2 regions of the Paenibacillus sp. FSL H7-0350 genome follow, and region 1 is predicted to be linked to the other one. Evidence: a T-box and tRNA genes for the amino acid it is inferred to sense, from the RefSeq annotation. Region 1 holds a T-box; the other holds one or more tRNA genes.

Region 1 (3,446 bases):
CAGCAATCAGCGCTTTGGACGGAATACAGCCTACATGCGTACATACCCCTCCGATCTGGTGGCGTTCCACAAGGACTGTTGTCATGCCCAGTTGTGACGAACGTAATGCAGCCACATAACCGCCAGGCCCCGATCCAATAACCAGGGTATCTACAGCTTCTAATGAGTTCATGATGGGTACCTCCAAGTTATAATATGTTAATCATAATATATTATAGTCATCATATTTTAGAAGAGTCAACACTCCATTACCAATTGACATTAAATAATATGATAACTATAATATTTCAAAAGACATTCAATAGATACAGACTTATACAAAGGGGAGGGAGCAGGATGCCTTATCCGAAAGGGCACAAGCTCAAGGTTCGGAACCATATCATTACCAGCGCAGCCAAAGCATTTCGCACCCACGGCGTGCGGAATATCAGTCTTCCACATATTATGAAAGGTGCTGGACTGACGCACGGAGGATTTTACTCCCATTTTGAAAATAAAGATCAGCTTGTGATGGAGACCTGTCATTTCGCCATTAGTGACACCATTGAAATGCTGCAGAGAATTGCAGACCATAACAAAAACGAAAATCAGACGCCGATTGAGGCCGTCATTGATTTTTACTTAAGCCCCCTGCATCGGGATCAGACGGAAGCCGGTTGTATCTTACCTGCTTTATCGGGGGAGATCTCCCAGCTATCGGCAGATATCAGGCAAGCATACACACAAGAGCTGCAACGTTTCATCGCGTTTATTATAAATATGGCTGAGATCGATCCCTCTAATGGTTATGCATTGGTAAGCAGTATGGTGGGTACCGTTGCACTGGCACGGGCAGTTAGTGATGCGAAGCTCAGTGATGCTTTGTTACAGGCCAGTCGTATGCAGGCTAAGCAGATGGTAAACGCCGGCTCCAGGTAACTCATTAATTGACGAAGCAAGCGGATTGTGCTAGCATTGCTTTAACTTAAAACGAAAAGGCTATGATGAGAAATAGTAACTATTAAGGATCTCACAGAGAGAAGATGGTTGGTGCGAATCTTCATTGATCTAATAGTGAAGCAGTCTCGGAGCTGTGGACCGAACAGAGGAATCTTAGTAGGCTTCAACGGAGTTCCACCGTTATTCAGGAAACAGTATCGGAGAAATCCCGTACTGATAGAGCGCAGAGCAATCTGAAGTTAGGTGGTAACACGGACATAATCGTTCGCCCTAAGTTGACAAGAAACATGTCAGCTTAGGGCTTTTTTGTTTTAAGCATAAATAATATTGGATGGAGGTATTAGAATGACACCAGATGAGTTGAGACAATCGTATGTAGATTTTATGAAAGGAATTGGGGCTAGCCAAGTGCCTTCTGCCAGCTTGTTACCAGAAAATGATCCCTCAACGTTGTTTACAGGAAGTGGCATGCAACCTATGGTTCCCTATTTATTGGGAGAAAAGCATCCGACAGGTAATGAGATTGCTAATATTCAGAAGTGCTTAAGGACAGTGGATATTGAGGAAGTAGGGGATACGTCGCATCTGACATTTTTCGAAATGATCGGCCGGTGGGAGTTCAAAGCAAATGAACATAACTATAAGCAGAAGCAAATCGACGCTATTTGGCATTGGCAGATCATCGAATTAGGAATGGATCCAGGCAGGCTGTATATCAGCGCTTTCGCAGGAAGTGATGAATTGAACATACCGAAAGATACAGAAGCCATTGAGCTCTGGTCAGAAAAATTCAAATCCGTCGGGATAGACCCTATCATTGAAGATGATCCCTGGCAATACGGGGCATCTAGAGGCGGGAAAATATTCTTATACGATGAACAAGAAAACTGGTGGAGCCGGGCCGGAAGTCCGCTCCATATGCCGGTTGGTGAACCGGGTGGGCCTGATAGTGAAATGTTCTATGATCTTGAACCGGGCGGTGATTCACTGGACCATCCTGCTTCTGAAAGCGACAGATTCCTGGAAATTGGGAACAACGTATTTATGTGTTATACCAAAGGAGACACAGGATTTGTAAAAATGCAGAAGCCTAATCTGGATTATGGAGGCGGGTTAGAAAGGGTGGCAACAGCTCTTAATGGTGATAAGGATATTTATAATACGGCTTTCTTCCATAACCCCAAGAACAAATTGATGGAGCTAAGCGGTAAATCCTATACGGACGACTTAAAGTCCTTTAGAATCATACTGGATCATGTGAGAGCAGCTACTTTTCTCATTAATGACGGTGCGGAGCCAGCTAATAGTGATGCAGGATATATAACAAGAAGGCTATTAAGAAGGGCTATTCGTGCAGGTAAAAAAATAGGGATACAAGGAAGCTTTGTGGGGCAGTTGTCTGAAGTTTATATAGATGAAGCTACAGCTTATGAAGATTTAATCCGCAATAAAAGGAAAGTCATCGAAATCGTAAATAAGGAAGAGAATCTTTTCTATAGAACGTTACAGCAGGGAGAATTTGAAATACAGAAACATCTGAAGAATAAGGGTAACGTTACGGGTGCAGATGCCTTTTATTTTTACGAAACCTATGGATTTCCCTTGGAGTTGACGGAAGAGTACCTAACAGAAAGTGGATATAGCATGGAAGACAAGGCGTCTTATACTGAGGCGGCAAAAAAACATGCTGAAATGAGCAGAACTGCTTCTGCGGGTAAATTTAAAGGTGGCTTAGCTGAACATTCCACAGAAACAACCGCGCTGCACACGGTATCTCATTTGTTGCTTGCTGGTTTAAGGGAAGTGCTAGGTGATCATGTCCACCAACAAGGAAGTAATATTACTTCCGAACGATTACGGTTTGACTTCAACCATGATGACAAACTTACACCCGAGCAAATAGCTGAGGTGGAGAAGTATGTGAATGAGGCGATTTCCTCCAAAGCAGTTACCTCTATTTCGGAGCTGCCTAAGCTTGAAGCGAAAGAAAGTAATGTGGAAGGGAATTTTTGGGATAAATACCCAGATATCGTTAAGGTGTATACCATCCAAGATCATGAAGGGAAGGTGTGGAGCCGGGAAGTATGCGGAGGACCTCATGTAGAAGATACCACAAACTTAGGAACGTTCCGTATTACAAAAGAACAATCTTCTGCTGCGGGAGTCAGAAGGATTAAAGGAGTAATCAACAGTCATTTCCAGAACGCGGAACAATAGCTGAGGTTGTCAAAAACAAACTACAATCAAAGCCGCTAAATGTAGCGGCTTTTTTGGTGTCCACCTAGTTTGCACGATAATGAGGATCGTCAACATTGGTATGCCAAAAGAATGCGTAGAGTGGTACTTAAATCATCCTCATTTGCAGTTATTATAATAGATTTGTCAGAAAACCTGCCATGGGTGTAATATGATATACAGTAGGATAACAGGTATAATTCATACTTAACATTAACTTAGGAGTGGTTGCAGTGAAGATTCTTGTAGATGATTTGAGCAGGGCACAAGTG
Region 2 (3,446 bases), 3.6 Mb from region 1:
AAGTTAACACAGTAAGCACTCCGCCTGGGGAGTACGGTCGCAAGACTGAAACTCAAAGGAATTGACGGGGACCCGCACAAGCAGTGGAGTATGTGGTTTAATTCGAAGCAACGCGAAGAACCTTACCAGGTCTTGACATCCAACTAACGAAGCAGAGATGCATCAGGTGCCCTTCGGGGAAAGTTGAGACAGGTGGTGCATGGTTGTCGTCAGCTCGTGTCGTGAGATGTTGGGTTAAGTCCCGCAACGAGCGCAACCCTTGACTTTAGTTGCCAGCAGGTTAAGCTGGGCACTCTAGAGTGACTGCCGGTGACAAACCGGAGGAAGGTGGGGATGACGTCAAATCATCATGCCCCTTATGACCTGGGCTACACACGTACTACAATGGCCGGTACAACGGGAAGCGAAGCCGCGAGGTGGAGCCAATCCCAGCAAAGCCGGTCTCAGTTCGGATTGCAGGCTGCAACTCGCCTGCATGAAGTCGGAATTGCTAGTAATCGCGGATCAGCATGCCGCGGTGAATACGTTCCCGGGTCTTGTACACACCGCCCGTCACACCACGAGAGTTTACAACACCCGAAGTCGGTGGGGTAACCCGCAAGGGAGCCAGCCGCCGAAGGTGGGGTAGATGATTGGGGTGAAGTCGTAACAAGGTAGCCGTATCGGAAGGTGCGGCTGGATCACCTCCTTTCTATGGAGAATCGTCTTCTGCAATGAAGACATTCAAATCGGAAGCTTTGCTTCCAAAAAGAACCTTAGGGTTCGGACACTCACTCGTGTTCAGTTTTGAAAGAGCAAGTCTCTTTCGTATGCGTTTGGTGGCGATAGCGGAGGGGTTCCACACGTACCCATCCCGAACACGACCGTTAAGCCCTCCAGCGCCGATGGTACTTGGACCGAAGGGTCCTGGGAGAGTAGGACGCCGCCAAGCGAACAATCAATTCATTGATTGCTTCACTACTGTATGTTTTGTTATATGGGCTTTTAGCTCAGTTGGTTAGAGCGCACCTCTGATAAGGGTGAGGTCGGTGGTTCGAGTCCACCAAGGCCCACCATATAACAATCTTGAATTGAATACCTATTTGGGGCCATAGCTCAGCTGGGAGAGCGCCTGCCTTGCAAGCAGGAGGTCAGCGGTTCGATCCCGCTTGGCTCCACCAATTATTCTTTACAACAGTATATGCAACATCTTGATCCTTGAAAACTGGATACCGAAACGAATTTGCGTTTTAGAACATCTTTTAGCTGAAACTTGTGTAAGCAAGTTGAAATAGTTATTAGTTGCTACAAAGTGAAGGTTTTTGATTGTGCAAACAAGCAAAACACCGGAACGTTGGTTAAGCTACTAAGAGCACACGGAGGATGCCTAGGCGCCAGGAGCCGACGAAGGACGTGGCGAACAACGAAACTGCCTCGGGGAGCTGTAAGCAAGCTTTGATCCGGGGGTGTCCGAATGGGGAAACCCAGCTGTGGTAATTCGCAGTTACTCGTATCTGAATACATAGGATACGCAGAGGCAGACCAGGGGAACTGAAACATCTAAGTACCCTGAGGAAGAGAAAACAATAGTGATTCCGTCAGTAGCGGCGAGCGAACGCGGAACAGCCTAAACCAAGAGGCTTGCCTCTTGGGGTTGTGGGACGTCTCACATGGAGTTACAAAGGAATATGGTAGGCGAAGAGGTCTGGAAAGGCCCGCGATAGAGGTAAAAGCCCTGTAGCCTAAACTGTGTTCTCTCCGAGACGGATCCCGAGTAGTGCGGGGCACGTGAAACCCCGTATGAATCCAGCAGGACCATCTGCTAAGGCTAAATACTACCTGGCGACCGATAGTGAAACAGTACCGTGAGGGAAAGGTGAAAAGCACCCCGGAAGGGGAGTGAAATAGAACCTGAAACCGTGTGCTTACAAAAAGTCAGAGCCCTCTTTATGGGTGATGGCGTGCCTTTTGTAGAATGAACCGGCGAGTTACGTTTAACATGCAAGGTTAAGGTGAGAAGCCGGAGCCGCAGCGAAAGCGAGTCTGAATAGGGCGACTGAGTATGTGGACGTAGACCCGAAACCGTGTGATCTACCCCTGTCCAGGGTGAAGGTGCGGTAACACGCACTGGAGGCCCGAACCCACGCATGTTGAAAAATGCGGGGATGAGGTGGGGGTAGCGGAGAAATTCCAATCGAACTCGGAGATAGCTGGTTCTCCCCGAAATAGCTTTAGGGCTAGCCTCGGTGAATGGAGTGGTGGAGGTAGAGCACTGATTGGGTGCGGGGCCCGCAAGGGTTACCAAGCTCAGTCAAACTCCGAATGCCATTAACTTCTTGCCGGGAGTCAGACAGTGAGTGCTAAGATCCATTGTCAAAAGGGAAACAGCCCAGACCATCAGCTAAGGTCCCCAAGTGTGTGTTAAGTGGGAAAGGATGTGGAGTTGCACAGACAACCAGGATGTTGGCTTAGAAGCAGCCACCATTGAAAGAGTGCGTAATAGCTCACTGGTCGAGTGACTCTGCGCCGAAAATGTAACGGGGCTAAACACACCACCGAAGCTATGGCTAGATGCTTTGCATCTGGGGTAGGGGAGCGTTGTATGTGGGTTGAAGGTGTACCGTAAGGAGCGCTGGACAGCATACAAGTGAGAATGCCGGTATGAGTAACGAAAAGATCAGTGAGAATCTGATCCGCCGAAAGCCCAAGGTTTCCTGAGGAAGGCTCGTCCGCTCAGGGTAAGTCGGGACCTAAGGCGAGGCCGAAAGGCGTAGTCGAAGGACAACAGTTTGAAATTACTGTACCACCGTAATCCGCTATGAGCGATGGGGTGACGCAGGAGGGTAGTGACGCGGACTGATGGATGTCCGTCTAAGCAGTGAGGCTGGTGTGTAGGCAAATCCGCACACTATTAAGGCCAGGCTGTGATGGGGAGCGAAAATTATAGTAGCGAAGGTCATGATCTCACACTGCCAAGAAAAGCCTCTAGTCAGGAGAAGGTGCCCGTACCGCAAACCGACACAGGTAGGCGAGAAGAGAATTCTAAGGCGCGCGGAAGAACTCTCGTTAAGGAACTCGGCAAAATGACCTCGTAACTTCGGGAGAAGAGGTGCCTCGGTAGGGTGAATAGCCCGAGGGGGCCGCAGTGAAAAGGCCCAAGCGACTGTTTAGCAAAAACACAGGTCTGTGCGAAGCCGTAAGGCGAAGTATACGGGCTGACGCCTGCCCGGTGCTGGAAGGTTAAGGGGAGTGGTTAGGGGTTAAACCCGAAGCTGTGAACCGAAGCCCCAGTAAACGGCGGCCGTAACTATAACGGTCCTAAGGTAGCGAAATTCCTTGTCAGGTAAATTCTGACCCGCACGAATGGCGTAACGACTTGGGCGCTGTCTCAACGAGAGATCCGGTGAAATTTTAATACCTGTGAAGATGCAGGTTACCCGCGACAAGACGGAAAGACCCCATGGAGC

Evidence for each region. A T-box is a leader RNA that pairs with one kind of tRNA and senses whether it is charged. The one in region 1 lies ahead of NYE24_RS04175 (alanine--tRNA ligase), so its partner is inferred to be a tRNA-Ala.
Region 2: it encodes a tRNA-Ala, which carries the amino acid that the T-box ahead of NYE24_RS04175 (alanine--tRNA ligase) is inferred to sense. The anticodon was not compared.

The regions. Positions count from the first base shown of each region.
Region 1 covers NZ_CP151972.1:898,568-902,013, forward strand. The annotation lists gene lpdA (dihydrolipoyl dehydrogenase) at 1-172, opposite strand, end outside; gene NYE24_RS04170 (TetR/AcrR family transcriptional regulator) at 337-918, shown strand; T-box leader at 972-1,215, shown strand; gene NYE24_RS04175 (alanine--tRNA ligase) at 1,285-3,156, shown strand; gene NYE24_RS04180 (GNAT family N-acetyltransferase) at 3,408-3,446, shown strand, end outside.
Region 2 covers NZ_CP151972.1:4,527,179-4,530,624, forward strand. The annotation lists rRNA gene NYE24_RS20795 (16S ribosomal RNA) at 1-691, shown strand, start outside; rRNA gene rrf (5S ribosomal RNA) at 815-931, shown strand; tRNA gene NYE24_RS20805 (tRNA-Ile) at 979-1,055, shown strand; tRNA gene NYE24_RS20810 (tRNA-Ala) at 1,085-1,160, shown strand; rRNA gene NYE24_RS20815 (23S ribosomal RNA) at 1,336-3,446, shown strand, end outside.